Regions from separate parts of the Peribacillus sp. V2I11 genome, predicted to be linked through region 1. Evidence: riboswitches for the same ligand, from Rfam matches in the RefSeq annotation. Region 1 holds a riboswitch; each other region holds the start of a gene.
What was found. A riboswitch is a leader RNA that binds a small molecule or an ion and turns the genes downstream of it on or off. The one in region 1 is predicted to bind thiamine pyrophosphate.
Positions count from the first base shown of each region.

Region 1 (8,023 bases):
CACGAATTGTCGGAGAAAAGAAAGCAAGGGAAATCTGGTATTTGTGTGAACAATATTCTGCACAAGAAGCAAAAGAAATGGGACTTGTGAACAAAATCGTTGCCCCAGAACAACTGCACGAGGCAGCAGAAGAATGGGCAAGAAAAATCCTTGATAAGAGTCCTACTGCGCTAAAAATGCTCAAATATGCCTTTAATGCAGATAGTGCCAACATTCAAGGGATTTCACAACTTTCGATGGGCAGTTTAGCGATGTTTTACAATACACAAGAATCGGAAGAAGGAAAAAATGCCTTCCTGGAAAAGAGGCCTGTAGATTTTAAAAAATTCAGAGGTTGATGAGGGGGATGGAAACTGGTGAAATTGGAGACGATTTTGAATCAGGAATATGTGGGGAAATATCAAGGCGTGTGGCCAAACCGAACGATCTTGGATTATTTGAATGATGCTATAGTAAAGCATCCAGATAAGATAGCGATTATAGATAAAAAAAGTAGTTTTACTTACAAGCAGCTGGGTAAGTTGGTCGATCGAATCGCATTGGGTCTCTTGCATATAGGATTGGGTAAGGGGGATGTTGTCTCTTTTCAACTGCCTAACTGGAATGAGTTTATAATCTTACACTATGCTGTTACAAGAATCGGTGCCATTAGCAATCCCTTGATACCGATTTATCGAGATAGGGAAATTGGCTATATGGTTGGGATGGCAGAATCTAAAATGATTGTTGTACCAGATTATTTCCGTGGGTTTTATTACCCTGACATGATTGAGAGACTAAGCCATCAATGGCCATCAATGAAACATATATATGTGATTGGGGACAATGCGCCGAATGGGATGAAACTGTTCTCCTCCTTATTTGAGGAACCTTGGGAAGACCGGATGGATTCATCCATTTTGGATGAAATCACACATGACCCAAATGATGTGACTGAAATTATCTTTACCTCCGGAACCACAGGAAGTCCAAAAGGAGTTATGCATACACATAATACTCTTTGTATATCAACGGATTATTGGATTGACCGCTTACATTTAACACCCGATGACGTTCTTTTCATGGCGTCAACGTTCGCTCATCAAACAGGTTTTGGTTATGGAGTTAGGCTTCCTACACATATTGGAGGTACGGGAGTCTATCAAGACATTTGGAATCCCAGAGAGTTTATTGAATGGGTTGAGAAGGAAAAGATAACGTTTACGGCGGGAGCCACTCCTTTTCTGCAAGATACGGTTCAAATGGAAGGGATAGAAAGGTATGACCTCAATTCGCTACGAGTCTTCGTAGCTTTAGGTGCCCCGATCCCCAGGCATTTAGTAAAGGAAGCCGTGAAAAAAGTACCGTTCAAGATATTGTCAGGATGGGGGCAAACGGAAGATGGCTTGGTAACCTTGACGAGACTTGAAGATCCAGAAGAAAAACTGACGAATACCGACGGAATTCCGTTTCCGGGAATGGAGCTAAAGGTAGTGGATTTTAAAGGGGAGATCTGTGCCCCGAATATAGAAGGCTCTTTATTAGTAAGGGGTCCGGCTCTTTTTGTCGGCTATTTTAAACGGATCGATGATACTTTAGTAGAGTATAATGACGGATGGTTCATTACCGGTGATCGAGGATTCATTGATGAAGACGGATATATCCGGATTTCTGGAAGAAACAAAGACATAATCATACGTGGCGGTGAAAATATTCCAGTCGCTTATGTAGAAAATGTATTGTATGAACACCCGGATATTTCTAGCGCTCAGGTTATTGCGGTACCAGATTCCCGTCTTCAGGAAAAAGCCTGTGCATGTATCAGCATGAAAACGGGGAAGAGCCCGATAACGATGGATTCCATGCAGGAATTTCTCTCGGAAAAGGGTTTGGCCAAACAATATTGGCCTGAATTTCTTGAGATAATGGATGACTTTCCTCGAACGGCTAGCGGGAAAATCCAGAAATTCCGGCTCCGGGAAATGATAAATGAAAAGATAATCGACAATATTTAAGCAGTTTATAATCCATATTGACTAAATGGTGAAAGTGGAGGGGAATATGATGAATAAAAGAATGGCATTTATCACAGGTGCCGGAAGTGGAATTGGCAGAGAGATTGCAAAAAAATTGGCTTCTCGTAATTTTAACATCATCGTGGCTGATATTAATCTTAAAAATGCAGAGGAAACGGTTTCTATAATCGAAAAGTCGGGTTTTGAAGCCAGAGCGGTCCATTGTGATGTAACGAAATTAGAAAGTGTTAAAAAAGCCGTTGAAGAATCAGTGAAGCATTTTCATAGAATAGATATATTGGTTAATAATGCAGGGTGGGATAAGGTGGAACCATTTTTAAAAAGTAATCCCAGCACTTGGAAAAGGATTATCGATATTAATTTACTTGGGCAGATCCATACTTGCAAGGAAATTTTACCTCTTATGATTGAAAACGGTTACGGAAAGGTAGTAAATATTGCATCCGATGCAGCTAGAGTCGGATCAAGTGGAGAGGCAGTTTATTCGGCTGCTAAGGGAGGGGTGATTGCCTTCACAAAAACGATAGCAAGAGAAATGGCACGTCACAAACTCAACATCAATTGTATTGCGCCAGGTCCTGCTGATACGCCCCTATTTCAAGAAATAGGCTCTTATAATGAAGGTATAGCAGGAGCCTTGGAAAAAGCGATTCCATTCCGCCGGCTAGCACAACCAGAGGATATTGCCAGTGCTGTTGCCTATTTCGTTTCGGAAGATGCAGGGTATATTACGGGGCAAACTCTTTCCGTAAATGGTGGATTAACAATGGTTTAAGCGATCATGGTAAGGTGGTAATGCAAGATTGAAAGGTTAGTAACCATAACCATAAATCATGAAAACTTTTTCTAATACGTTTGACAATTGGATTAATCGTGTTAATATAAAGGCAAATGAAATGAATTTAATATACAATTTGTACCACTAGGGGTGCTTTATAGGTAAAAGTTGATTTTACCGGAGAAGCTGAGATTAAAGTATGACTTTAAGACCCTTAGAACCTGATCTGGTTTATACCAGCGTAGGGAAGTGGGGGTCTGGAACAATACGTTTCTGTATTATTTCAAGTACAACCACTTTCTTTACGTTAAAGAAAGTGGTTTTTTGTTTGCAAAAAAAGAGGTGTTAAAAGGTTTTTATCCCGTATCATCCTTTAAAAAATACAATTTGGAGGTAATGGACATGAAGTTTTCAGAGGAAATTCGTCAGGAAGTCGATCACATTTGGGAAGCTAGTTTTAATCACCCGTTTGTTGCAGGGATAGGAGATGGCACTTTGCCATTGGAGTGTTTTCGTTTTTATGTCATGCAAGATGCCTATTATTTATCTCATTTTGCTAGAGTTCAAGCTTTAGGAGCAGTCAAAGCTACAGATTTACATACAACAAGCAGGCTTGCCGGCCACGCACAAGGAACATATGAAGCGGAGTTGAAGCTTCATGAGAATTTTTCTGAGAGATTAGGCATCACAAAAGAAGAAAGGGAAAATTTTAAACCTGCCCCGACTGCTTATGCTTATACTTCCCATATGTACCGTGCGGCTTATTCTGGACATTTAGGGGATGTTATTGCAGCTATCTTGCCGTGTTACTGGCTGTATTATGAAATAGGTGAAAAGCTGCAAGGGTGCTTACCCGAAGAGCCGATTTATCAAGAATGGATAGCGGCTTACGGAGGAGAGTGGTTCCGCACTTTGGTGGAAGAACAAATTGCGAGGCTTGATGAGATTGCTGAAAAAGTAACAGACGAGGATAAGGAGAGAATGAAAGAGCATTTCATCCTTAGCAGCCAATATGAATACTCATTTTGGGAAATGGCTTATCGTTTAGAGACATGGCCTGTGCATAAGGAAACACTAGAAGTATAAAGGAGAATGAAACAATGAAAAAAGGATTGAAATTAACCGATATATTAGTCACGATCGTGATTGCGGTAGCATTTGGAATCGTTTATATCCTTTGGGGTTCGATTTATTATTCCGTTAAACCATTAGGATTACATCTGGATCAACTTATTTATGGAATGTGGTTTATAGCTGGCCCCGTCGCCTTTTTAATTTTACGGAAACCGGGTGTGGCACTTTTGGCAGAGATAGCTGCAGCTTCCGGAGAATTCTTTCTAGGTTCACCATGGGGGCTGACCGTACTGTTATATGGGGTGGTCCAAGGTTTGTTCGCGGAACTGGTGTTCATGGCGTTCAAATATAAAAAATTCAATATGTCGGTAGCCGTTTTAGCTGCGATTGCTTCCTGCCTGGCATCAATCATCATGGATTTTGCTTATGGGGAAATAGGTGCTCTCTCTCTTTGGAATTTATCGTTATTCATGATAGCCAGGTTTGTGGGTTCCATATTCTTTGCAGGTGTGACTGCCTATTATTTAGTTAAAGTACTGGAAGCAACAGGAGTAACTAATCTTGTTCGTCCGGTTTCAAGTAAAGATTATGCAGAACTGGATCAAAAGTAGAGGTTGAGGGCCATGGAACGAATCGTTTCTGTTGAGAAGTTAAGAATGAAATTTCCCGGTGATGAATCTTTGATATTCAAGGACCTATCCATATCGTTTGATAAAGGAGAAAAAGTGCTATTGTTGGGACCATCAGGATGTGGTAAGTCCACTCTTTTGCAAGTGTTAAGCGGATTGATTCCGAATTCCTTCGAAGTCCCGATGAAAGCGGAGGAATTGAAATGCCCTTCATCATGGGGATATGTTTTTCAAGACCCTGATAGTCAGTTTTGCATGCCATTTGCCGATGAGGAAATTGCCTTCGTCCTTGAGAATCTTTCCGTCCCTAAAGAAGAAATGGAAGAGAAGATCCAAAATCATATCCGTAATGTAGGATTGAACCTAGGCCATACAAGTATAGAAACATTATCAGGCGGGATGAAACAGCGTCTGGCAATCGCTTCAGTATTAGCCCTTGAACCAGAAGTGCTATTTTTAGATGAACCAACCGCCATGCTTGATCCGGAAGGGACAAAAGAAATCTGGGACTTGTTGAAGGAAGTCGGACGAGACAAAACGGTTATTATCGTCGAGCATAAAATTGACCATGTTTTAGAATTCATCGAACGAATCGTTCTTTTTAACGGTGAAGGTCAAATCATAGCTGATGGTCCAAGAGACACCATTCTTTCACTATATAAAAATGAAATGAAAGAACATGGAATTTGGTTCCCTGGTGTTTGGGATGAATATATACATGAGAATGCACCCATTCGGGAACTCCAATTTACAGATGGTTTACCCCTTATGGATGTGCAAGGATTTAGAGGTTTTCGGAATAAAGAGGAAAAAATCAAGGTTGAAGAGCTGAAGGTCCATTCAGGGGAATGGATTGTAATCAGGGGAGAAAATGGCGCGGGGAAGAGTACTCTTTTGCATGCACTGATGCAGTTCATAAAAACGAATGGTAAGTATGAATTAATGGGGACCCCCATTAAAGGCGTGAAAAATCCAATTTCGGATCATATGACGTTTGTCTTTCAAAATCCTGAGTTTCAGTTCGTTGCAAATACTGTATATGAAGAGATTGCTTATTCATTGCGAATTGACAAAAGGCCGCAACAAGAAATAGATGAGAGAGTCCGCTCATTGCTTAAAGTGTTCCGCCTGGAGGCACATCGGGATAAACATCCGTTTCAATTATCAATGGGTCAAAAGCGTCGCTTAAGCGTAGCCGCCTCAATCGTAATAGACAAAAAAATCATACTCCTGGATGAGCCAACCTTTGGCCAAGATTCGAAAAATACCTTTGCATTACTGGAATGGTTTGAGGAATATCGAAGGCGCGGAATAACAGTGATCATGGTAACTCATGACGATCATATTTCAAAAAACTTTGCAACAAGGATCTGGACGGTTAAGGACGGAGACGTAATAAGTGATGAGAACATCGCGCAAGCCGGATTTTTGGAGAACAAAGTTTTATCACTATAAAAGGAGTGTCATGTAGATGAATGTTTCAAATGCAGAAACATGGCTCCATAGAATTAATCCAAGCCTTAAACTTGGTGTACTGATTGTGTTATGCATCGTGGCGTTATTCATTCATGACCTGAATTATATGATGAATATCACCATTGGCGTATTACTTTTATTTTTGTTTTTTACCGGGCATTCGATAAAACGCATCTTACTTTTGTCGATTCCCTTTTGTTTCATTTTTATATCCACCTCTTCCGCAATGATATTATTCGGGCAAGGCGAGACGCTTTGGTTTGAGTGGGGCCTAATATCGATTACGGAGGAAAGTTTCATGAGGGGATTACTTGTAGGCTTTCGAGCTTTGTTCTTTGCGGCCCTTGGTTTAACTTTTTCCTTAACGACTAGACCAGTGAACTTGTTTTATTCGTTAATGCAGCAAGTTAAGCTTAAACCGAAATATGCCTATAGTTTCATGGCGGCATTAAGGCTGATTCCCATCATGATGGAGGAGTTCCAAACGATACGAAACGCGATGAAGGTACGCGGTTTCGAAAGGGGAAAAGGGATAAGATCGGTATATTTTAAAATGAAAGCCTATTCCATCCCGTTGTTATCCGGAAGCATCAGACGTGCTCACCGAATCGCGGTTGCGATGGAGGCAAAGCGATTTACAGACACTCGGGATCGAACATACTATTATGAATTTGGTTTTTCAAAAATGGACCATGGTTTCATTCTGTATTTTATCATCCTGCTGTTGGCCGGCTTTTACCTATCGATTCAATTCCCGTTAGTATCCATTTAATTTTATGAGATTGTAACTTTACTAGTTAGGGGTTCTTAGTATGAATGCACATGAATTGCATATTATTTCTACTGGGAAACAGCCAATTGAAAAGTTTGTGGAAATCGCCTCAAACATTCAGGAACATGTTGATTTCTTTTATCTAAGGGAAAAGCATATGAGTGCATCGGAACTCTATCGAGCAGTGACCCTATTACATGATAAAAAGATTCCGCTGTCTAAGATCATCATTAATGACAGGGTGGATGTAGCCTGGGTACACAAAGTATTTGGTGTTCAATTGGCTTTTCATAGTTTAGATGCGGGAGTCGTAAAAGGAGTTATTCCAGGGTTGAATGTTGGCTGTTCGATCCATTCCATGGATGAAGCGAAAGCCGCATTCAGCAAAGGGGCCAATTACGCGATTTATGGACATGTTTTTGAAACGGATTCAAAAATCGGCCTTCCTCCTAAGGGAGTTGAGGAGCTTCATGCAATCACAAGAAATATCAATCTACCAATAATTGCCATAGGTGGAATAACACCTTTCAATTGCCAAGTCGTGCTGGATGCGGGGGCACGTGGAATTGCCGTCATGTCAGGGGTGCTTGAAGCTAAAAATCCGATTAGAGCCGTTAAAGAATATTCGAAGGCTTTGGGAAAGGAGACATAAGATGAATTCCATATATGATGCAATCATTGTTGGGGGAGGAGTAATCGGTGGATCCATTGCTTTTCAATTAGCCAAACGAGGTAAAAAGGTCCTTTTATTGGAAAAAGATAGACTTGCCAGTAAAGCATCCAGTGCTGCAGCCGGGATGTTAGGGGCACAAGCCGAGTTAGATGCTGATAACCCGCTTTTTACATTGGCAAGCCGAAGCAGGGGGATGTTTCCTGCACTGTCGGAAGAATTAAAAGACATAAGTGGAATAGATATCGAATTAGTGAACAAGGGCATGTTTAAGGTGGCGCTAACGAATGATCAGGTAGCCGAGTTAAAGAACTTGACCAGAGTCCAGCAAGATGCGGGACTTGAGGCCGAATGGCTATCGACCGCCGAAATAAGGAAAACGGAACCGCTTCTATCGGATGAGATTAAGGGAGCCATGTACATTCCGAAGGATGGACAAGTTTCAGCCACTAGGCTGTCGCTCGCTTTTACTGAATCTGCAGCTGCCCTTGGTGTAGATATAAAGGAATTTGTTCATGTCTCCGATTTAGTTATGGAAAACGGATGTGTAACGGGAGTGCTTACGAACATAGGTAGATTTTCAAGTGAAAATGTCATCGTAGCAGGTGG
Region 1 covers NZ_JAUSYW010000001.1:5,425,075-5,433,097, reverse strand. The annotation lists gene menB (1,4-dihydroxy-2-naphthoyl-CoA synthase) at 1-338, shown strand, start outside; gene QFZ73_RS26465 (AMP-binding protein) at 357-1,994, shown strand; gene QFZ73_RS26460 (SDR family NAD(P)-dependent oxidoreductase) at 2,044-2,790, shown strand; TPP riboswitch at 2,930-3,058, shown strand; gene tenA (thiaminase II) at 3,196-3,879, shown strand; gene QFZ73_RS26450 (ECF transporter S component) at 3,894-4,478, shown strand; gene QFZ73_RS26445 (ABC transporter ATP-binding protein) at 4,491-5,951, shown strand; gene QFZ73_RS26440 (energy-coupling factor transporter transmembrane component T family protein) at 5,968-6,744, shown strand; gene QFZ73_RS26435 (thiamine phosphate synthase) at 6,785-7,396, shown strand; gene thiO (glycine oxidase ThiO) at 7,398-8,023, shown strand, end outside.

Region 2 (8,023 bases), 1.6 Mb from region 1:
TCAAAATCTCCACGGCCAGCCCTGAAGAACAATGTATCTGCAGGAAGCGGCCCGCTTACATTGATTCCCTCACCCGTGCCCTTTCTATTCCAGGCAATAATTTCTCTTCTTCTTCACCATTTCCAAATAAGCCATTTTCCCCTGCATGAGGGTTTATACCATAAACAGCAATGCTTGGGTTTTGGAAGTCCGCCTTTGTCAGCGTTCAATATCCGCTTTTTCTGCAGTGGAGTTTTCGATACTGCTTCCTCAAACGAATAACAAAAGTGCGTCATTCCATGATAAACTATGTCATGTAAAAGTGTAAGAAATGTGCAGCTGCATTTAGTATTGGCGGCTTTCCCTTCTCAAAAAGAAAAGAAAGCCCTTTCATCACCATACATACTAGGGGGGAACATGATGAACACTCGAAGGAATATTTATTTTTTCCATGCACCGAATGCAGAGCTGCTTAGCAAGGTTGAATACTTGTCAGACTTGGCGAAGCAACATTCGTATGAAGTCATCCAGGATTTCACAAAAGCAAACATCATCGTAAGCATCGGTGATGACGGCACATTCCTGCAGGCAGCCCGTAAAACCGGGTTCAGGGATGACTGTTTATATGCGGGCATTTCCACCACAGGTAACTTGAATATGTATTGCGATTTCCACTTGGAAGACAGTGATAAAATGATCGATGCCATGACAAGAGAGCAAATAGAGGTGCGTAAATATCCAACCATCGATATCCAATTGGACGATCAGCCCTCCTTTTATGCCCTTAATGAACTCAGTATCCGTTCTTCCATCACCAAAACGTTCATCATGGATATTTTCATTGATGAACTCCATTTTGAAACTTTTCGCGGGGACGGAATCATCATTGCGACTCCGACAGGAAGCACCGCCTATAATAAATCGGTCAATGGGGCCGTTGTCGATCCCCTTCTCCCTTGCTTTCAAGTGAGCGAGCTTGCTTCCATCAATAATAATACCTATCGGACCTTAGGTTCCTCATTCATCCTAAGCGGTGATAAGACGTTGACCGTCCACCTTGAACAAAACGGACCAAGCTATCCGATCATCGGAATGGACAATGAAGCCTTAAGCATCAATCATGTCGAAAAGGTAAAGGTACGGTTAAGCGGTAAAGTCATCAAGACCGTTAAGCTAAGAGACAATTCCTTTTGGGAAAAGGTTAAAAGGACCTTTCTATAACGAACTAAAGGTACCGGGATGATAACCGGTACCTTTATATTTGATAAAAATCTTTCGTATTTTGATAAAGGATTTCATAGACATCCTCAATCGGCATTCCTTTAATCGAAGCAATTTGACGCACACTGTCATGCATCATGCCGGGATGGGTCCATTTCCCATTGAAAACCCCTTCAAACGGCCATGGGCCATCCGTTTCAATCATCATCAGCTTAAGTGGGTATGCCGAAACTAATTCCTGTATTTCCCTTTCATAACAAACATCAGGTGTAATCGAAATGCTGTAGCCCTTTTCGGCCATTCTTTCGACTGTCCGGATATCGCCTTTAAACCAATGAAAGTGTGCCTTTGTGATTTGATGCTTATCCAAAAGGTCGCAAACGATAGGTGCATCGTCATGGACGGCATGAAGGATAACCGGCTTTTCAACCTCTTTGGCTAGGGCCAGGAACCTCTCCAGTATCACTATATACGCTGAGTTATCAATATCGGGATTTTCCTGCCTTAAGTAATAGGGCAGCCCAACTTCACCTACGGCAACCATATCTTGATGATGTTCCCGCATCCAGTTCAATAATTCGTTCACTACTTCATCACTCGGAAGGGACTGCTCTGGATGAAAGCCAAAGGCAGGCTTAATTCGTGAATCCTTGAGTGAAAGCTGATAATTGTTAATCGAAGAAGCCAAATTCATGGAAACAGTCAGCAAGGATTCCATATGAACCTTTTCCATGTCTGTCAGGATCTGCTTCCGTTTACTTTCATCATACCGATCCAAATGGATATGGCTGTCGATCATTCTCAAGTTTAATCGCCTCCCTTAAGTAGAAAAAGTTGGCTTTAGTGCTGTATATAATTCTCTCTTCATATGAAAAAATTCATCACTGAGAAGCTGTTCTTCTCTTCTTGGCCTTGGAAATGGAACTTCCACTTCTTTGATGACAGCAGCCGGTTTTGCTGATAACACATAAATTCTATCTGATAGGAAAACCGCTTCATCTATGCTATGAGTAACAAAAAGCACCGACCTCCGATTTTCTTCCCAAACCGACAACAGCCATTTTTGCATTTGCAATCTTGTCAGTTCATCCAAGGCAGAAAAGGGTTCGTCCAGGCACATCAAGTCCTGTGGACTTAAGATACTCCGAATGAATGCTGCCCTTTGCTTCATGCCTCCGGATAATTCATGCGGATATGCTTTCTCGTACTCTTCTAATCCAGCTTTCATCAAAAGGGCTTTTGCCTTTTCTTTATCTCTGATCCCAGCAAGTTCACTTCCAAGTAAAACATTTTCCAATACCGATCTCCAAGGTAAAAGGGAAGGCTGCTGGGGCATATAGCTGATATGGCCCTTTAAGCCATTTATCTTTTTACCATCCAATGAAATGATGCCATGTTCCGGCTTCAAAATGCCGCCAATTAAGTGGAACAATGTACTTTTACCGCTGCCCGATGGCCCAAGGATCGTGACAAATTCCCCATCATCCACATGGAAATTCATATTCTCCAATATATTCTGTTTACCATCGAAAGAATAAGAGACGTCATCAATTTCCAGTTTCATCCTTTTCGCCCTCCTTTCTCTTCCAAGAAACTAAGTATTTCTCCAGGAAGGTGATGATTCCAAAAAAGATCAGACTCATTCCCATAATGATGAAAATGGCAACAAACACCCGATCTGTCCTGAACGCAGAGGAAGCGAGGGTCATATAAACACCAATCCCCGATTTTGCCCCAAGCCATTCCGAAATAACCGCACCCATTACACTATAGGTGGCCGAAATTTTCAGGCCGGAGAAAATGAGCGGGATCGAGTGAGGAAGTTCCAGCTTCCAAAATAACTGGTTTTTTCCCGCTCCCATCATCTTGAAATAATGCTTAAGTTCGTATGGTGTCTGGCGAAAACCGTCCAATGATGCAACCGCTACCGGAAAAAAACATACAAGCGAAATCACTATTAACTTAGGCAGCATGCCAAAGCCAAACCAGATCACCAAAAGCGGCGCCAAAACTATGATAGGTATATTTTGTGATAGTATGAGCAGAGGATAAACCGCGTCCTTCACACCTGGAAATAGGTGTAGGATTGCCGCGATTAATAAGCCGATGCAGCTTCCAATAAAAAAAACCCGACAACGCAAGCCCGGTAGTGGATATAAGTTGTCCGTAAAGATTGCGGTACGACTCCATTCCTTCAATGAAAATGGCCGATGGAGCGGGAAGCAGCCATTCTTCAACTTTCAATAAGACTGTCACTGACTCCCATACTATCAGCAACAATAATAAAAGAAAGAAGGGAGCCCCCTTCTTCCAAATTCCCCTTCCGATCATGCCCGATATTTCTCCGTTAACGTATCCATCGTAATCCCGCTTGGCTGATATAATATTTTCACTTGGGAAATGACATTCGGTGATCCAATTTCAATCATTCTTACATTCATTTTTTCTATCACGGCAAAAAGTTCGGAAAGCTCACCCTCCATTGTCGTTTCAAGCGGGTGAACCTCATACTTGACACCTGATTCTTCAATGATCTTGATTGCTTCATCCACCATGGGGATGACATTTTCCCCTTTAGGAATAATTTGGATACTAATTAATGAATTGGCCATTGTATTTCCTCCTATTTTGGTAAAAATTCATTGGTAAATGCCTTTTCAGGATCGAAATCACCTTCAAGAAGCTTATTTTCAGTCATCCAATCACTGTAATCCTTCCAGATTTCAAGCTTTTGTTCACCCCATCGCGGAGCATCATCCTGATACTTGGCTGCAAGCCACTCCTGGCTTTTCTTCACTAGTTTTGCATCAAGATCCGGTGCAGACTTAATTAACATGTCTGCTGCATCATCAGGATTCTTAATCGCAAACTGGTACCCTTTCGATGCTGCATGAACGAATGCTTTAACAGTCTCGGGATCCTCTTTTATCATCTTTTCATTTGTTGTCAAAACAGGCGTATAGTAATCAAGCTTATCAGAGTATTCGGTTAAGTAAACCATATTAAGCTTTTCATTTCGCAACTCGGCCTCAATGCCTGTCCATCCATAATAAATCCAGGCAAAATCTATATCCCTTTTAACCGAAGTGAAAAAATCCGTGTCTCCTGTATTGACTATGTCCACTTTATTTACATCCGCATTCTCTTTTTTCATGAGTGAATCTATAATGGCCTTTTCAACTGGAGACCCCCAGCCACCATACGTTTTCCCTTCAAAATCCTTTGGAGTTTTAATGTTCTTTGCCTCAGGGGAAGCGAATCCAGAGGTATTATGCTGGATGACGGCAGCTACCGAAACAATTGGCACGCCTTGCACGCGGGCCTGCGTAATGCCCTCCTGGTAACTCACGCCAAATTCAGATTTCCCTGAAGCGACAAGCTTATCAGCTCCAGCTTCACCCGGCATGATAATTTCCACATCAAGACCTTGTTCTTTAAAATAACCTTTTTCCTTGGCTACATACAATCCTGTATGGTTTGTATTCGGTGTCCAATCGAGCACGACCGATACCTTTTTTAATTCTTCATTTCCTTCATTTTTGGATGCTTCTTCTTTTTCATTAGTTCCGCCTGCACCGCATCCAGCCAAAAGGAACAATGAAGTTAACAGTGGTAAGAATTTATTCAAGTTTTTATCCTCCTACACATCATATAAGATCCATATGCCGGAACCATAATGGGGACTCCAGGTTCTATTCAAATACTGGATAAAAAAGCAAAAAACGCCCGAAGATGAATTCGGACGTTAACATACAAAACAGAAAGTCAGTAATAATATGTTCCCTCCGCTGGCATCATCCAGATCAGGTTCAAAGAGTCAGCATCTAAAGGATGCAATCTCAGCCAGCAGTACTGGCCCCCCTACATTTCTCGCACATATGAACATTTCTCTCTCATTATATCAATTCATAGGGAAAAAGGAATACTAATTTGCTTCTTCTCACTAATTGGAAAGGTATTCCTTGCACTTTAGGATATCTAGCAAAACATCTTTTGAACGAAAAATCATTGAAAGCAAAATAATTCTGCCGCTTTTCATTTCCAATCATTCTTGGCTGACACGTTCCAAATAGTCATTTCTTTGCTGGTATTCATATAATGAGCATTACCTGTAGACATTTCTGTTTACTGGTTTTATAAACCCTTAATTTCATAAGCAAAAGGTGGATATGATCATGATAAAGATTAATCACAAATGGTTAGATGTCAGTCAAATCCAACCAGGTATAGCATCTACTAAATCGCTTGAAATTCTTCAATTGCTGGCGGAAGATTCTAACGTTTTTGAATACCGGAACTTTGGAGATTTCAATTTCGAGATACAACTGAGGAACCGAGTCATTGAGGCAGCTTTTGCGTTGGACAAAAGTGATGCAGAATTTTCCACACTTGAGGAATCGGAATGCAATAATCAATATTGGCGCCTTTCCAAGGGTGGCACCTTTACACTTCAGCCAGGGATTCTCCCTCATGCAGCACTCGTTGACATTTTCATAAATGGAAGGCTTTATGCTTTCGAATGCGGGACAGCGATAGTCGTCACTTTTTTAAAGGCCATTTTGGATTTGATCGGCCCTAGGAATTTCGACCATCTTTTTTCAGACCTATTTTTATATGACTTTCGCCCTCCACAGAATATGGCTCTCATTATTCATCAAGGAAGGGATTATTTACCAGGTGATTGCGTTTACTTCAAAAACCCTGATCACGACGAGGCAACTCCTGAATGGCAAGGTGAAAATGCCATATTATTAGGGAGAAACCTCTTTTATGGCCATGGAATCGGGATTACCAGTTCACAGGGAATCATCGATGAATTAAATAGCAATAGAATGCCGAACGCCACCATATCGGCATTCCTGACAGATCATATCATTTTCCTGGATAGTTCCTTCTATAGACAATTCCAAATAAATATCCCCCGTGCAAAGCCCGATCACAGTCCTGTCAGCCTTTCCAATTGTATTGTTTCTGAAATAGGACCGAAGATTTACCTTTCATGACCCTGGCATTTCCCCTATGCCGTAAAACCGTTTTATTAAATACCGGAATAAAAAAATGCTTGGGAGGATCTCCCAAGCATCTTTTTATTATTCACGCACCAATATTCCCTTTGCCTTTGAACCTGCGGGCACTTGCCTGACCCCATTTCGTTATGGATAGTGTATAAACAGCCAAGGCTGACCATATGAACAAAAAGGCTAAAAGATGTGCTTTGGTAAAACTTTCATGATAGACGAATACCCCGATCAATAAAGATAAGGTCGGAGCGATATACTGAAAAATGCCAAGCATCGATAACGGGATCTTCTCCGCCCCTTTTGCAAAATATAAAAGCGGCAACGCCGTGACAATCCCGCCGCCCACCAATAGCAAGCTTGTGCTTCCCTCTGTAAAGAATTGCATTTCCGATCGGTTCATCAAGTATATCAGGTAACCCAGGGCCAGAGGCGTTACCATCATCGTTTCGAGCGTCAGCCCGATCGCCGACTCGGCCTTGATCATTTTTTTTGCCAGACCGTATAATCCAAAGGTCATGGCCAAAACAAGAGAGATCCACGGAATCGTGCCGAAATGAATGCCAAGGATCAAGACTCCGGTTCCTGCAAGCAGGAATGAAATGATTTGGGCCCCGCTCAATTTTTCTTTTAAGACTATCACTCCCAATAGTACACTGACTAGCGGATTGATATAATATCCAAGGCTCGTGTCGAGGATCCGTCCTGAGTTAACGGCCCAGATGAACACTCCCCAATTAGCTGTAACAAGCAGTGACGCCGTTAGTAATGCCACACAGAGTTTGGGGTTTCCCATTATGTTTTTGACATAATCAAGAAACGCTTGCCACTTTTTCATGAACATCAATAAAACCAGCATGAACACGAAAGACCATAATACCCTCTGAGCCAAAATTTCCGTTGCACCGACTCCCTGAAGGAACTTCCAGTAAATCGGCACGATTCCCCACATCATGTAAGAAAGGGCAGCATAGATCGCCCCTTCTTTTTGTTGATCGACTTTCATAACCTTCCTTCTTTCCATTTACATTCCTTTATCTAATTCCATCTAACAATTTTGTATGTCCATTTCTTTTTTAGCAACTGTTATTTTTTATCATACATGATTTTGTCATCGATGACCGTCATGACAGCCTCGGCTTTTAGGAGATCATCCGGCGCTGCAGCAAAGACATCAAGATTAAACACGGTAAAATCGGCATCGTACCCTTTAATGATCACACCGCGACGTTTTTCCTGGCCGATTGCTGCAGCACTCCCTTTTGTATACAGTGCAAAGGCCTCGTAAACGGAAAGCCTTTCACCAAAACCATAAACGGTACGGTCCTCACTGTTGATTTTCATCCTTGTGACAGCTGCATGAATGCCCAAAATTGGATTCAATGGCTCAATGGGTGCATCCGACCCGCCCGCACAAATGATGCCCAAATTCAAATAGGTTTTCCAGGCATAAGAGGACTCCAATAGATTGGCTGGAACCTTTTCTTCCACCCACGGAAAATCGGACGGGACGAAACCCGGCTGGATATCAAAGATTACCTGCAGCTTTGCCGCCCGCTTCAACAGCTCCGGCCGGACAATCTGCGCATGGATGAGCCGGTCCCTCTGTCCCTTTTTCGGGGGGAGGGCTTCAATTGCATTCAAGACGTATTCAAAAGCGAGATCGCCAATCGCATGGACAGCAATCGGCATTCCGGCATCCCTTGCTTTTTTCACCCATTCCTGAAGCTCTTTTTCAGTGAATATCGCGACTCCATTCGTATTCTTTTGATCTACATATGGCTCGCTCAACAGGGCTGTGCGTC
Region 2 covers NZ_JAUSYW010000001.1:3,785,592-3,793,614, reverse strand. The annotation lists partial or broken gene QFZ73_RS18545 (4-hydroxythreonine-4-phosphate dehydrogenase PdxA) at 1-157, opposite strand, end outside; gene QFZ73_RS18540 (NAD kinase) at 400-1,200, shown strand; gene QFZ73_RS18535 (TatD family hydrolase) at 1,235-1,999, opposite strand; gene QFZ73_RS18530 (ABC transporter ATP-binding protein) at 2,021-2,764, opposite strand; partial or broken gene QFZ73_RS18525 (ABC transporter permease) at 2,748-3,531, opposite strand; gene QFZ73_RS18520 (thiamine-binding protein) at 3,528-3,812, opposite strand; gene QFZ73_RS18515 (ABC transporter substrate-binding protein) at 3,824-4,828, opposite strand; TPP riboswitch at 4,964-5,073, opposite strand; gene QFZ73_RS18510 (protein-glutamine gamma-glutamyltransferase) at 5,376-6,203, shown strand; gene rarD (EamA family transporter RarD) at 6,295-7,224, opposite strand; gene QFZ73_RS18500 (amidohydrolase) at 7,305-8,023, opposite strand, start outside.
Region 2: linked by a shared signal. The riboswitch ahead of QFZ73_RS18515 (ABC transporter substrate-binding protein) and the one ahead of tenA (thiaminase II) in region 1 are both predicted to bind thiamine pyrophosphate.

Region 3 (8,023 bases), 4.0 Mb from region 1:
CCGTCCTAAGGGATCACTTGCCTTGTAGCAGGAACAGTTACATGATCACTTCGGTAACTCCTGTGTTTCTGTTTAATCGTCCAACATTTAGCTCATACTAATTTTTGATGAAAAAATTTTGGATGGAGCTGAATGGAAAATGGAATTTGAAGCTAACAATTCTACTGAAAATGCTCTTCGTGATTATAAAGCTGGAATCGGTGCCTTTACGCATAAAATGCCTGATCTCGCGGAGAAATTCAATTCGTTTACGGAAGAGTGCTTTAAAGAAGGTCAATTATCCAAGAAAGAAAAACAGCTAATCGCACTAGGAATAAGCTTATATTCACAAGATGAATACTGTATTATCTATCATACAAAAGGATGTCTTGATCAAGGCTGTTCCGAACAAGAAATTCTTGAAGCCATTGGTGTGACCGCGGCATTTGGCGGAGGAGCAACCATGAGTCAGGCTGTTACCCTCGTCCAGGAATGCATTCAGGAAATAAATCAGATGAAACAGTAAAAAAGAAGGGATAGGACAGTTTTAGTCCTACCCCTTCTTTATGTTCTTGACAAAGAAATCCATTTAGCATTCATGGCCAAAAAGCCTTGTCATTCAATGGGTGCTTTTAATGTCTGATGTTGTTATTTCCTTGTGCGGGTGCATACGAATTCATCATTTGCTGCATATCCTGCTGTGCAAGCTGTGGAACTTGGTAGTAATGATGTTTGTTTTGATATAACGAAATCTCATATGCCATTTCAATGCAGTTCGGAACGGAATCCGCAAATACACGGCGTACTACCGGATTTGTTATTTCAAGCGCTGCCATCGCTTTCATGGATGCAGCAGACTTGACAGCTCCGAGCATCATGGCTGAAATGCATTCATCCGTAATTTCCGAAACGGATTGCAAAGGTTTCTTTGGCTGCGTTGGTGTCAATCCATATATAAAATCGTTACCTTGGTTCATTTTGTAGCTCTGGGTCGGTTTAGAAGGATCCTGGCCCGTTTGGAAGCACTCCAATGTAATATTATATTCATCTTGGATGAACTGATTTTGACGATCCAGAATGTCCCGCAATTCCTGATCCTTTACATGCTGACGCAAAAGCATATAAGTGTTTAGTGTATCAATCGTTCCCGATAACACTTCATGTACATCGAATACTTCGTGACCACCGTGATTCATTTGTGGGGGAATAGCACCCGTTTGCATGTTCTGGTGTACTTGACCTTGTTGATATTGGTTTTGCATCGTATTTCCTCCTCATTTTATCAGTAATGCGAACAAGTTTAGTATGTTAAAACCCAACAGGATTATTCAATCTAAACTCTTCCAAGAAGACCAATAAGCTGCCTACATCATGTTTTCTGTATAAAAAAACCGTGACGTTTTAAACTAATATAAACACTTTATTGAATGGGAGGATTTCTAATGGCACATAAATGCTTCTATTGTACTGATGACACGGAAGAAAAAAAAATCCATGTCGTAACGTTTCAAGTCACTGACACGGATAGGAATGAAATTCTCTGCGATGAATGTTATCAAGAATGGCTACAAGGCATAAAAGGCTAAAATCCCTCTAACATTTTCATGTATACATGGATTAATAATGGGTAACTTATGCGTTAAATTAGTGAAATTCAAGGAGGATGGCTATGGGAATCTTAAGCGGAAATCCGAAAGAAGAACCTATGCATTACGGAGAGGTATTTGGAATGGGCATTTCTGACAACAACAAAAGGTTTGATTGCCTGTCATCAAACTATGCTTAATCATACAGGAGATAAAGACCTGCATAAATTACTTGTAGAAGTGATCAATCAAGGGAAACAGGAAAATGACCAAATTGAATTATTATTAAAAGAAAATAGCGTAGGACTGCCTCCATCACCACCTGAAAGGCCTAAAGCTAATTTAGAGGATATTCCCGTTGGGGCACGACTTCAAGATCCTGAAATCTCTGCTTCAGTATCAATCGATATTAATGCAGGATTAGTTGCTTGTAGCCAGATCATGGGTCAATGCATCCGCGAAGATATTGCACAGATGTTCGCACAATTCCATACAAAAAAAGCGGCATTGGGTGCTGACTTCCTAAGATTGAATAAGGAAAAAGGATGGCTTGTCCCTCCTCCTCTTCATGTTAATAAAACAAGTTTGTAAAATGAAATCTCCCTTAACCATGTTGACTTTGTGATATGTCCAACATGATTAAGGGATTAATTCCGATAATGAAAGGACGATTAAGGAATCATTACCAATGCAGACTTTCGATTAAGTAGCACTTTGTGCATTGTTGACTATAATCATTTTTTACAAATTCATGATTACAATTCTCCCGAAAAATGTTCAGCTCCCTTTTCAGCTGTTCCAATTGAGTCTCCAACTGTTTCATTTCAACTTTTATCTGGATTACCCGATTCATCGAATTCTCCCTCTCGTCGGAATTATTGATAGATTTCCCCGTCCGTTTTCCTAAATTCATTCGCTTTTTCTTTAAGCCCTTCATCGATCACCGACTCAAAACCCAGACCCTTTTCCTTCGCCAAATCACGGATGTCCTGAGAGATTCTCATACTGCAGAATTTTGGTCCGCACATTGAACAGAAATGGGCTGTTTTGGCACCTTCAGCCGGAAGTGTTTCATCGTGATATTCGACCGCCCTTTCAGGATCGAGGGAAAGATTGAATTGATCTCTCCAACGAAATTCGAATCTAGCCTTCGAAAGTGCATCATCCCGTTTTCTTGCTTGCGGATGGCCTTTAGCAAGGTCAGCTGCGTGGGCCGCAATTTTATAAGTAATGACCCCTACTCTAACATCCTCTTTATTCGGAAGTCCCAAATGCTCTTTCGGTGTCACATAACAAAGCATGGCAGTTCCAAACCATCCAATCATGGCAGCACCAATCGCAGAAGTGATATGATCGTATCCAGGAGCTATATCCGTTGTCAATGGTCCCAAGGTATAGAATGGAGCTTCTTGACAGACTTCCAGCTGCTTATCCATATTTTCTTTAATCAAATGCATCGGTACGTGACCGGGTCCCTCCACCATGACTTGAACATCGTGCTTCCAAGCTATCTTCGTCAGTTCCCCTAGTGTTTCCAATTCAGCAAATTGTGCCTCATCGTTTGCATCTGCAATGGATCCAGGACGGAGGCCGTCACCTAATGAGAAAGAGACATCATACGCCTTCATGATTTCACAAATCTCTTCAAAGTGAGTGTAGAGAAAACTTTCTTGGTGGTGGGCCAAGCACCATTGTGCCATGATGGAGCCCCCCCGGGAAACAATTCCCGTAACTCGCTTTGCTGTCATGGGGATGTATCGCAAAAGCACACCAGCGTGTATGGTGAAGTAATCGACACCTTGCTCAGCCTGCTCGATTAATGTATCCCGGAAAACTTCCCAATTTAAATCTTCCGCGACTCCATTCACTTTTTCCAATGCTTGATATATCGGAACCGTCCCAACTGGCACAGGTGAATTCCTTATAATCCATTCCCGGGTCGTGTGAATATTCTTTCCGGTGGAAAGATCCATTATATTGTCTGCACCCCATCGTGTAGCCCAAGTCATTTTCTCCACTTCAGCTTCGATCGATGAACTAACAGCCGAATTTCCAATATTTGCATTTATTTTCACATGAAAATTACGTCCGATGATCATGGGCTCACTTTCAGGATGGTTAATATTTGCCGGAATGATCGCACGCCCGCTAGCTACCTCTTCTCTAACGAACTCAGGGGACACATTTTCCCTGATCGAAATGAACTCCATTTCCGGAGTGATGATACCTTTACGGGCATAATGGAGCTGGGTTACGTTTTGCCCTTTCACTGCACGCAATGGTTTTCTTTTCAATCCCGGAAAAACTTCGGCGTTGGATTGTGTTTCCACTTTTTTATACCCGTTATCTTCGGGCTTTATTTCACGGCCTTCATACTCTTCAACATCTTCCCGTTCCAGAACCCAACTGCGTCTAATCGGGGCAAGACCTTTATGAATATCAATGGGATATTCTGAATCCGTATAAAAACCGCTTGTGTCATATACCCGTAAAGGCGGATTATCCTCTTCCCCGAATGCCCCTGTAGTCGGACTTAGCTTAATTTCACGCATAGGTACTTTAATATCAGGTCTAGATCCCTCAACATACACTTTTTTACTCCCGGCAAAACTGGACATAATTGAAACGTTCATGTCATTTACTGAATTACTCATGATTTCATTTCTCCTTTTTAAGTTATTTAAAAAGGACAAAATCCAATCCATTTCGCACGAAAAAGCCAGATCTCATATTTAAGACCCGGCTGACGTTAGTATGACTACAAAAATGACCAAATGAAATGTCATTATTTAGTAGATTCTAACTTCCCCACGCTGGTATGAACCAGATCAGGTCCTGAGGGTTAAGAAGCTTTAGCGCTTCCCTCTCAGCCCAACTTTTATTGGACACCCCTAGTCTGAATAATTTAATTGATTACAGGGTAACTATATATCACCCTTTTCATTCTGTAAATACTTTTAAAGACCTAATATTCCGTTTACAACTCTCCAAAATTTGTTATTTGGAGAGTATCTCCAATTAACTCCCCAGGCTCTCAAGGATGGGGAAAAGCTCCTCTAAATGCTTGATTTCATAGGTTGGAAGCACTTCATTCCGTTCCTTATCATGGCGATTTATCCAGACCGACTTTATGCCTACACGTGATGCTCCAAGGATGTCGGTCATTAAATTATCGCCGACCATCAATACTTCATCCTTATCAAGCTCCATGATTTCCAAAGCATGCTCAAAAATGGAGGCATCTGGTTTACCTCGTCCAAATGCGCCTGAAATCACGATTTGGTCGAAATAAGGAACCAGTTCAGGAGTAATTTCAAGTTTGGTATTTTGCAGTTCAGGAGATCCGTTCGTAAGCAATAGCAATTTGTACTTCCCTTTTAATTCATCCAGAACACGGAATGATTCTTCATAGATAAATGGCTTTTTGCGTCTCTCGGCAGGAAAACGTTCTGCCAGTTCAAGCCCAAATTCCGGGTCATCGACCCCTAATGCCTTTAAACCTCTCGTCCACGCTTCTTTCCGATAAGCCGGTGCAATCCCGGCCATCTTCCGGAATTCATCATGATCATCCTGAAAATTCCCCCATAGTCCCTCAAATGGGTTGATTCCGATCATTTGAGTGAATGCATATGTATCATAAGAGGAATAAAGCTCGCGCGCTTCCTTTCGCACCGCTTCTTCAAACTCTTCGACATTCAGATCATATTTCTCCTTAGCCACTTCGCATGTGGCCACAAAAGCCTCTTTTACACTTTTCTGATCCCATAGTAATGTATCATCTAAATCAAAAAAAACTGCTTTCAGCAAATTGTCCACCCCTCTTTCCCCATTATTGAATTCGTAAAAATTACGCTATTACAATAATAAACCACAACCGATAAAAAAAGAATAACTATTCGGAAAATGTCTTACTCTTTCTGGTGGGAAACCCTATATTCCCCCCTCATCATTTTTCAAATACATAAAGCTTTCCATTACTGGCAATCTTGAATTTCGGACCTGTGAACCCCCGTCGGATCAGCTCCTTCCTGATATATACCATGAGGGCGGCATGACTTACGATCAGGACATCCCTTTCCCCCTTTGCAAAGACTTCATCCAATACTTTATTGATCCTTCGCTCTGCAATCTTGATTTCCGCCCTTGTCTGCTTGTTGAACACCGAGCAGCTGCGAATCCAGATGGCCCAAAGGATGAACGGCAGTTTTACCCTTCCTTTAAGAGGGGGAGAAGGTATTTCCCGCAGCTCCTCCATCCGATGAACCGTACCTGGATAGATATGTTCCGCTGTCTTGACAGCCCTCGACATAGGACTGCAATAACATTCCTGCCATTCCTCCACGCCAAATAAAGTCGTTCCATAAATAATATCCGCTGCATCATAGTCCTCAAACCATTGCTTCATATCATCCGCCGTCACAAATCTCCCAGTAGGAAATTCATGTGTCACCTTAAAATGCCGTACCAAACCAATTTTCATATATTCTCCTTTTTATCTTTTGAAATATTCGTTTCTTTTTCTTGTAAAGGCCTTATCAATATATTACCCTATGTAAAACTATATAATAAATGCCAGTTGAAACCAGTAAAAACCATACTGAGCTCTCCTTGACATTGTGTATGTTTAAAAAATCTTACGGTTTGTGTCACTGTTAGGCTTTGATTATGATGGCATCGAAAAAAGAGAAAGCATTTCGCCTTCTCCAGTCATGGTTTAATCTATGAATTGAAGTTCTGTTATCGTACATCTTTTCCTGAATTTATATTTCCCGCTCAAATCACTGAATTGATAATCATTGAGGGATTTCCCCAGTTGTTCCTTTAGCTTATCCACCGTGATGGTTTCCTCAACTGTCCCTTTCCAATTTTCATTTCCTATTAACTCTTCGAACGGAATGGTAGTCAGGACTTCATCATATATCTGGATGCTTTGATCGATGCCGAAGCTGCCATAGATACTGCCATTTTCATCAGCAAAGATATGCTCCGACTCCAATTCTTCCACCAATACTTCTAGATATTCCTTTGACTTAACAGGCTTGATGGCAATCTCCGCTTCCGCCTTTACAGGTCCCAATCTCTTATCGACGATCTCTATCGTCACTTTAACGTGAACGGGCGGAAACCCAAACCCTTCACAAAGTTCTGCTGCCGAATTATATACCATCTGTACATCCTCCTTTTGTCACTATCATTATATAATATAAATACTTCATTTCATTATCAAAAACCCTTATTCCTGATCACTTTGCAACATGTCTTTTTTGAACATCAATTCATTTTTTTCCCTTGATCATATTAATAGATTTTGAATGTTTCATCCGCTTATTTTTGTACTAATGATATTCTCCAAATCTACAATTCTTCCACGATTCTACTGCCTTTAGAAGCGCTATGGAAACACATATCAATCATTCAATATTTTAATATATTGAAAAATAGTTTGATTTCAACAAAGAGTAAAGTTATACTCATCGTGATAATGATTATCAATTTCATTCATTGAAAAGTAAAGGATGACCTAACAAATGTTCCATACTCTCTCTCTAAAGGAACGTAAAAATCGTTCAAATGTTTTTCTGCTAATGTGTTTATTCATCCTGGTGATTTTTGGATTGGTTGTGTCCCTGTTTTTGGCTGTAACATTTGGGGCAAAAGAGGTTACCTTCAATACGGTGTGGTCAGCGGTTTTTAATTATAATCCTGCATTGACTCAGCAACAGATTATCCACGAACTACGGCTTCCACGGGTTATTGGAGCAGCATTGGTCGGAGCAGCTTTTGCAGTTGCAGGTGCATTAATGCAAGGAGTAACCCACAATCCCTTAGCTGATGCAGGGATACTTGGAATTAACGCAGGCTCCATGTTTGTGGTAGCTCTTAGTTTTGCTTTCTTTCCAAACATTCCATATTCTCTTTTGATGATTTTTTCATTTATTGGAGCTGTATTGAGTACATTATGCATTTTTATAATTGGCTCATCCGTCCCGGGAGGATTAACACCTATAAGGCTAACAATCTCAGGTGCCGTGATAGCAGCGCTCTTGCATTCACTAAGCTCAGGAGTGGCTATTTATTATGATTTGAGTCAGGATTTAGCATTCTGGTATGCCGGAGGTGTTGCAGGGATAAAGTGGAGTCATTTGAAAGTGTTGGTTCCTATTATTCTTATCGCTATTATTTGGGCAATATCGTTAGGGCGATCTGTGTCACTCATTTCATTGGGCAATGATATTTCCACCAATCTTGGTGTGAATACGAATCGTATCAGAATACTCGGAATGATAATAGCCGTTATTCTGGCAGGTGTTTCTGTTTCGGCCGCTGGTTCAATAGGTTTTGTTGGACTCGTAATCCCACATATTTCACGAAAATTGGTTGGAGGATATTATCAGCTCATCATTCCAATGTCAGCATTATTGGGTTCGATACTGTTAATACTGGCTGATCTGGGAGCT
Region 3 covers NZ_JAUSYW010000001.1:1,447,531-1,455,553, forward strand. The annotation lists gene QFZ73_RS06975 (cytochrome c oxidase assembly protein) at 1-28, shown strand, start outside; gene QFZ73_RS06980 (carboxymuconolactone decarboxylase family protein) at 140-505, shown strand; gene QFZ73_RS06985 (spore coat protein) at 612-1,241, opposite strand; gene QFZ73_RS06990 (hypothetical protein) at 1,422-1,565, shown strand; partial or broken gene QFZ73_RS06995 (DUF3231 family protein) at 1,649-2,156, shown strand; gene QFZ73_RS07000 (hypothetical protein) at 2,248-2,418, opposite strand; gene thiC (phosphomethylpyrimidine synthase ThiC) at 2,441-4,222, opposite strand; TPP riboswitch at 4,354-4,468, opposite strand; gene QFZ73_RS07010 (HAD family hydrolase) at 4,584-5,372, opposite strand; gene QFZ73_RS07015 (histidine phosphatase family protein) at 5,512-6,045, opposite strand; gene QFZ73_RS07020 (hypothetical protein) at 6,280-6,732, opposite strand; gene QFZ73_RS07025 (FecCD family ABC transporter permease) at 7,151-8,023, shown strand, end outside.
Region 3: linked by a shared signal. The riboswitch ahead of thiC (phosphomethylpyrimidine synthase ThiC) and the one ahead of tenA (thiaminase II) in region 1 are both predicted to bind thiamine pyrophosphate.

Region 4 (8,023 bases), 4.5 Mb from region 1:
TATAGCCGCTACATCATCAATGTATGCCATTAATTTGCCTCCGAACATCGTACCAATATTATTTGTATCCGGGGGGAGGACAAGGCTTGTTTTTATGACCAAAGAGTCCCGGCAATGTTTTATTTCTTCCATGGTGACTGCACTCCTTTATGTCTGATTTCTCACTAGTTCACTTTATCGAATTCTTACCTGTAAAGCAATTCACATGCTTATTTTCCTGCTTTTAGTCAAAATTATGCGATTTATAATGAAGCCACCCACTTTCACTACCCTTTTGGCCGCTTGCCTTGTTGCAGCTCACGCAGGCTCAAGCCAAATGTCATTTGTAAATGCGGATAATCCTTGAACCCTGCCCAATCCCCTCCCCAATCAAAACCTAACCCTTTAGCGATGGTCACGACTTCCATCCAATCCGACTTTCCATTATCGTTGCCGTCATAACGCATATCCCAAATGGCCTCGCCTTGTTTGTTAAGGAGGGCAAAATCTATCGCCAAACCGAAATTATGCAGCGACTCGCCACCTCTTGCATTCGTTACGATGTTCCCCGAGCCTGTTCGGCCCTTTTCATAGAGTTCATTTTGCTCAGCTAAAGACCGGAACCCTGCCGTAATGATCACCGGGATGCCTTTGTCATTAGCCTGTTGAATGAGCTCGTCTTTTTTTTCGGCGACGATCGGATTGAGCTCGTCAGTCAGTTCGATTTCATCCAGATCTGGCGGAAGTATATATTTGAACAAGAGCCCAAGCAACAATCCGAGAAAAACCAATAGCAAACATGTCCTTACCCAAGTGGCTTTCACTGAAAAACCCTTCCTTTACGAATAACTGTCTGAAAGTGAAAAACTCAACCAAAGACGGATGAGTTTTTCTTCTATTATAACTTTTTTTTCAATTCTTCAATTTGCAATAAATGCCGTTTTTCATGTAGTCCCACGAACGGGATCCATTGCTTCAAGCTTAAATCTTTAAATAAAGGGTGTGGAAAAGACTTTTGTTCGAGATCAATTTCCTTTGCATGGTCAACGACCTGTACAAAAGCTTTTCGGGATTCAGACAACTTATCCTTAACTTCACTCAAAGTTTGGTATGATTCTGACGGAATGACAAATGGCGGGGCCTGGACCTTCACTTCACGATTTAAAGTAAGCTCGATCGGTTTATCCGCAGCAGGAATCCTATCGTCGCTTTTCAATTTATCGGAAATGCTCTTTGTTATGGCCCTCTCCATTAAATATAAATGATCCAATACCTGAATGATGCTCCATCGTCCTGTTTCAGGATGGGCATTCAGCTGTTCATCCGATAGTCCGTTGACCGCATGTAAAAGTTCTTCCCTGATTTTTTCATTTTCATTCATTTTTAGAATCTCCTCTTATAAGCCTCCCTAATCTCCTATAATTATTCCATGTCCTATAGGAAAGTGTAAAATAATAATACTTTTTGACAGAAACGAACCGATTAAAAGTTGTCTATTTTTTGAAAAGCTCTATGATAGTCATTAAGGTAAAATTCACCTAATTCAAATGACTTTCAAAATTCATCAAGGACCTAAATAGGAGTGATCGCTATGAGTGGAGGACATATTCCATTCAGCCACAAAGGCCGCAATGCCATGCATGCAATACCCTCAAAAGGAAGCATATGGTTGATGCTCAAACAAATGTTCAATCGGGTCCCATCCAAATGGAAGTTTTGCACTTTGGTTTTATGTATCATACTTTTCATTTCATTGCTTGAGTTCTCCATCCCCCAGTTGACGCAGTTTACGATTGATAAAATCATTCCCGAAAAAAGATATGACTCGTTAATCTGGATTGGCGCAGGAATTCTTTTTGCTACCATCTTATTGGCTTTACTGAACTGCTTTAACAGCTATATCGTTTCCAAGGTCGGTCAAACAGCTATTATGGATATACGGAATAGCATGTATGACCATATTCAAACACTGGATATGAAATTCTTTGATAAAAACCGTACTGGTGACTTAATGTCCCGGTTGACCAATGATGTCAATTTACTGCAGCAGCTCATCTCTTCGAGCATGCTTCAAGTCTTGACTGACACGGTGACTTTCATTGCCGTGGCGGTATATATGCTTTTCATTAACTGGAAGCTGACCATTGTCCTCCTTTTTACATTCCCTTTCATGTTCTATATCACAAGGGTATTTGGGAAACGCATCAGGATGTCATTTAGGTCTGTGCAAAGTTCAGCCGGAGATGTCAGCAACCAGTTACAGGATTCCATTTCGGGAATGCGGCTCATTCAATCTTTTACAAATGAAGAATTCGAATCAAGGCGGTTTGCGGAGCGTAATCAGGAAAATATGGCTGCCAACATTAAGTCTGTTCGGCTACGTTCCATGTTCGGTCCGATTATTGATTTATTGAACAATATCGGTCTTGTAGCAGTCATTGTGTTCGGGGCTTGGCAAGTGATGGAAGGTGAATTCACAATAGGATTAATCGTGGCCTTCCTCGCCTATTTGAGGTTACTTCAGAGTCCCGTTCGCAATTTTAGCCGGGTCATCAGCATTGTCCAGCAATCATCCGCCGCCTTTGAAAGGATAACTGAAATATTGGAAACACAACCTGAAATAGGTGACAAGGGAAATGCCATTGAACTCCCCTCCATAAAAAAGCAAATTGATTTTCAATGTGTTGATTTTGCTTATGATGAGAGTGTTCCTGTAATCAGCAATCTAAACCTGACCATGAAAGCTGGTCAAGTAACCGCTCTGGTCGGCTCCTCTGGCGCAGGAAAATCGACCATCACGAGCCTTTTGATTCGATTTTATGATCCGCAAGATGGAAAAAATTAAAATGGATGGTCATGATATCAAAGATGTGTCACTGAAATCATTACGGGGACAAATAGGAATTGTTTCCCAGGATATCATTTTATTCAACGGTTCAATCCGTGATAACATCGTATATGGCAAACTTGATGCTACAGATGATGAAATCATCCAATCAGCCAAAGCGGCAAATGCGCATGACTTTATCAGTGCCTTTCCTGATGGTTATGATTCACAAATCGGAGAGCGCGGAGTCAAGCTTTCAGGTGGACAAAAACAGCGTATTGCCATTGCCAGGGCACTTTTGAAAAATCCGCAAATCATCATTCTCGATGAAGCAACGGCGGCCTTGGATACAGAATCCGAACATTTGATCCAGGAAGCATTGTCACGTTTATTGATAAACCGCACTTCTATAGTCATTGCACATCGTATATCAACCATTCATGATGCCGATCAAATTATCGTTCTGGAAAAAGGGCAGGTTCATGAAAAAGGAACACATGAACAATTATTGCAAAACGACGGCAGATACAAGCAGCTCCATGACTTGCAGTTCCCTCAACTAAAAGCCATATTAAATTCCTAGCGACTTAACAGGCAAAAATGCACAGAAAGCTTTCCTGTGCATTTTTGCTTTCATTTGAAATCATAACTTTCCAAAACCCGATTCGCAATGAGCTGATACCCTTTTTCATTCGGATGTAACTTATCACTGAAATACTCTGTTTTCTTTTTATCTTCAAAAAGATCATTCGTAGGAATGAATAACATCCTTTTATCTTTATCCGCTATTCCCTTTATTGACTGGTTATAATTGCGAATGTGCTTTTCAAGTTTTTGATTACCTTTAATTGGGTTATATAGTCCCACTACCAGAATATCAGCTTTACCGTTTGCCTCCAACAGTGTTGATGTAATCATATTCAGATGGCTGATATACTCCCGTTTACCCTCATTGATTTTTCGGACACTTATTTTCTCCAAGTCCCCTCCGTTACTATTGATCAAGTCATTCGTTCCAATATAAACGATGAAAGTATCGGCTTCATCAAGTTTCGTTTTAATGCGGTAATCATCAAGCTGTTTCATCACCCCATCCGTTTCCTGGCCTTTTATTCCGTAATTCCAAAAACTCACTTTTTGTTCCGATTCCGGATTATTCAATTCATCCTCCAGGCCTTCTATATATCCTTCACCGTCCTTATCCCCTTTTCCATAGGTTAACGAATCTCCAAAAGCCATCACCCTTTGCACATCTTCCGACTCCGAGGCCTGAAATTCATATGCAGCAAAACATATAACTAGTACAGCAATCAATAACCCTGCCAATTTTTTCATTTAGTTCCCCTCTTGTCTTTTTACTAGAAGTATTTAATCTTACATACCCAAAAAATCCGCAGTCTTAACATACAAAAAAGAATTGTCAGATAAAGAGTAAGGAGTGTATGATAATATAAAACTTTCAATGGATTGGGTGTCATTCACCGTCCCTTAACAAAAAACGGGATAACCCTTCATTCTCGTGATTGAATAAATGATAGTTAGGAGTTTAAATCATGGAAGAGCACATAGAGTTTAGAGTGGCAGAACTATCTGATCTACCCAGAATTGTTGAAATATATAATTCGACAATTGCTTCAAGAATGGTCACGGCAGATACGGAACCTGTATCCGTCCAATCGAGGGTTAAATGGTTTGAGGAACATCATTCGGAAAGCCGACCGCTATATATCATTACTATAGAAGGGAATACTGCAGGATGGATGAGCTTTCAATCCTTCTATGGCCGACCGGCATATAATTCCACTGCCGAAATCAGCATTTATATTGATGATTATTTCCGGGGAAAAGGAATCGGACAAATTTCGATTCAAAAGGCAATTGAAATGAGTCCAAAATTAGGTGTTAAGACTCTATTGGGTTTCATTTTCGCCCACAATACACCAAGCCTTAAGCTTTTTTCCAAATTCGGGTTTGAAGAATGGGCTCATTTACCCCAGGTTGCCGAGCTGGATGGCATTGAGCGGGATTTGATCATTCTTGGTAAACGTGTCGATATTTAAAATAATTCTTTAGAGCTATTGCCTTGAGCAGTAGCTTTTTTTAGATTAATCGAGGTCAAATTGACTAATTTAAAAATACCTATATGCTTTCTGGAGGGAAAAATATTCAGAATCTCTTTTACTTGTTAACGCATTTAATAGCGTATCCAATTCTTGACTGGCTTGAACAGTCAGCAGACTTGTTAAGCCGTAAATCGCGGCCAATTTGAGCATCTCTTGTCTCTTCTCTTCTACTTTTTCTATAGTTACCTTGCGGCAAAGCATTATAGCACCCCCCATTTATTCAATATTTTTACACTTTCATCATAATGAAACTACTAGTTAAAATCAACTATTTTCCAGAAATTAAATGTGTTATTTTATAGGGTAAATGTGACAAAACACCTATTTATTCTTATATTATGTATATTTTGTGTCACTTTCTATTAAACGCAAAAAAAGCACCCACTAGTGTAGACTGCGAATGCTTACATCATATCCCTAATACAAGAACCCAAAATATAGTCCATCGCTTACTATGTCATCCATTCAGAAGGTGACTCGTTATTATGTCTATTTATAACAATTTTATATTCATCTTCAAGTACTTTTAATGGGGCATCATAAAGGTGCCTTTCATCAGAGGTTTTGTATACTCCATTGGCCAATAACTCTTCAATAAGCATTGCCTTCCTCTGTTCAATCCTCTTAAATAATTCTGCCATGTAAATGGCTCCTTTCCTAGTCATCCTTGAGCCAGCTTCTAGTTAGCTAAACTTTATCAACTTGTTTGATTTTCACCAAATTATATATACCTTTTCTATTATGTCACTAAACGTTATTTCCCAAAAATAAAAGCCCCTTCTAATTCAAGAAGAGGCTGACAGTGTCCGTACGGCTCTTCTTATCTCCCAAGCATATGCTTGTTGGATTTAGCACAGTTCCCATAACGGGTCCGCTGCCGAGGTTTCTTTGGGCCAAGTCCCTCCACCTCTCTGGATAAGAATTCGATATATAAATGATGTAGACATGATTTTATCTTAATAATCATCAAAAGTCAATTACCTGGTTCTCCCTTTTTTCCTGGACACAAAGTGATCTCTCTTTCAATTACCGGTTGCATTTTCTTGTCTTTCTGATATGATGTCAGTAATTACATACAATTCACACCACTAGGGGAGTTTTTTTTTAAGACTGAGATGGAATTAGTTCCGGACCCTTTGAACCTGAACCGGCTTATACCGGCGGAGGGAAGTGGATGATATCGTCCATTTACAGGCTATATCCATCTACCCCGTTCCGTATTCAGGAACGGGGTTTTTTATTAACAAGGGGATCCATTCTAAAGGAGGATGAACAATGGAGAATATTAAATTAGAAACATTCAGTGATAGACTACATGCGCGGGCAAAAGAGATTTGGAAAAGGAACCATTCTCATCCCTTTGTCCAGGCAATTGGAAACGGCACGCTTCCTGAAGAGAAATTTGCCTATTACCTGAAGCAGGACTATATCTATCTCATGGATTATTCCAAGCTCTTTGCTTTAGGTGTCATCAAAGCTCATGACATCGAAACCATGGCAAAGTTTGCAAGTATTTTAAATGAAACCCTTCAAGTGGAAATGGATATTCATCGGCATTATGCTTCCGAATTCGGAATCAGTTCCAAGGAATTGGAAGATACAGAGCCCACTCCAACCACTCTAGCCTATACAGGTTACATGCTAAATGCAGCTCAGCATGGGACCTTGGCAGATTTGATCGCCTGTCTCCTGCCCTGCGCTTGGGATTATTATGAAATCGGTTTGCTATTAAAAGAACAAAATGGAGCAGCGTTGGAAAACAATCGCTATGCAGATTGGATAAGGTCCTATTCATCTCCTGAATTCGGGGAAGCACACAAGTGGCTGATCGCTTTGTTGGAAGAGTTGACGGAAGGCATGCCAGAAAAGGAGCTTCTTAGATTAGAAAAGCACTTTTTGGTTACTTCCCGATATGAATATTTATTCTGGGATATGGTTCAAAATGAGCAGGATTGGCCGCTGTAGGATGTTGACATGATGATGAATCCTATCAAGAAACTGACGTTGACTGCCATGATCACGGCTATAACGACGCTGACCAGTTCATTTATTTTCATCCCAACAGGATTTGCAAAGGTCTTTCCTATTCAGCATTTGGCAAATGTCCTGACGGCCGTCCTATTGGGGCCTGCTTATGCTGTGACACAAGCTTTTTTAGTTTCCATCATTAGAAACATGTCTGGTACCGGTTCAATTTTCGCCTTTCCCGGCAGCATGATCGGGGCACTTTTAGCTGCCATCCTTTATCGAAAAACACAAAGCTTAAAATTCGCTTGTTTTGGGGAAGTGATTGGGACCGGCATTCTCGGTTCCCTAGCCTGTTATCCACTTGCCATCCTCCTATTGGGAGAAAAAGCTGCTCTTTTTGGTTTTTTACCGGCTTTTATGCTCAGTTCATTCGCAGGTGCGATTTTAGCTTTCATATTACTTAAAATACTTCTAAAAAATAATTATATGAAGGGGTTTTTTTATGAAAACAGCATTAACCATCGCAGGCTCTGATTCAGGGGGCGGTGCTGGAATACAAGCGGATTTAAAAACATTTTCTGCACATGGGGTCTTTGGGATGTCTGCCATCACAGCCGTAACCGCACAAAATACAATGGAAGTCCGTTCAGTACAGCCAATTGAAACAGCTATCATATCAGATCAAATTGCTGCTATCTTTGAAGATATTCCGGTCGATGCAGTAAAAATAGGCATGCTTGGATCAAAAGAAATAGTGGAAACTGTCGCTGCGTCCCTTAAAACCTTCATGCCTGCCATCGTTATCCTTGACCCTGTCATGATTTCCAAAAGCGGCCACCATTTGCTCGACGAAAAAGCTGTCTCTGCCTTAAAAATGGATTTGCTTCCGCTAGCAACACTTGTAACCCCAAATGTACCGGAAGCGGAAGTACTTACTGGCTTGTCGATTCGGACGGAACAAGATTTCTACAGGGCATGCATTTCGATACAAGAAATGGGTCCCAAAGCCGTTTTACTTAAAGGAGGCCATGCAACAGGAAATCCAAATGATCTTTTTTATGACGGGACTGACTTCCAATGGATCAAGGGAGAGCGTATTCATACAAAAAACACTCATGGTACGGGC
Region 4 covers NZ_JAUSYW010000001.1:893,971-901,993, forward strand. The annotation lists gene QFZ73_RS04285 (acyl-CoA thioesterase) at 1-132, opposite strand, end outside; gene QFZ73_RS04290 (M15 family metallopeptidase) at 267-803, opposite strand; gene QFZ73_RS04295 (DinB family protein) at 878-1,360, opposite strand; gene QFZ73_RS04300 (ABC transporter ATP-binding protein) at 1,571-2,824, shown strand; gene QFZ73_RS04305 (ABC transporter ATP-binding protein) at 2,811-3,389, shown strand; gene QFZ73_RS04310 (GDSL-type esterase/lipase family protein) at 3,440-4,141, opposite strand; gene QFZ73_RS04315 (GNAT family N-acetyltransferase) at 4,360-4,866, shown strand; gene QFZ73_RS04320 (aspartyl-phosphate phosphatase Spo0E family protein) at 4,936-5,130, opposite strand; gene QFZ73_RS04325 (Fur-regulated basic protein FbpA) at 5,382-5,570, opposite strand; SAM riboswitch class I at 5,747-5,851, opposite strand; TPP riboswitch at 6,010-6,115, shown strand; gene tenA (thiaminase II) at 6,205-6,894, shown strand; gene thiW (energy coupling factor transporter S component ThiW) at 6,910-7,431, shown strand; gene thiD (bifunctional hydroxymethylpyrimidine kinase/phosphomethylpyrimidine kinase) at 7,400-8,023, shown strand, end outside.
Region 4: linked by a shared signal. The riboswitch ahead of tenA (thiaminase II) and the one ahead of tenA (thiaminase II) in region 1 are both predicted to bind thiamine pyrophosphate.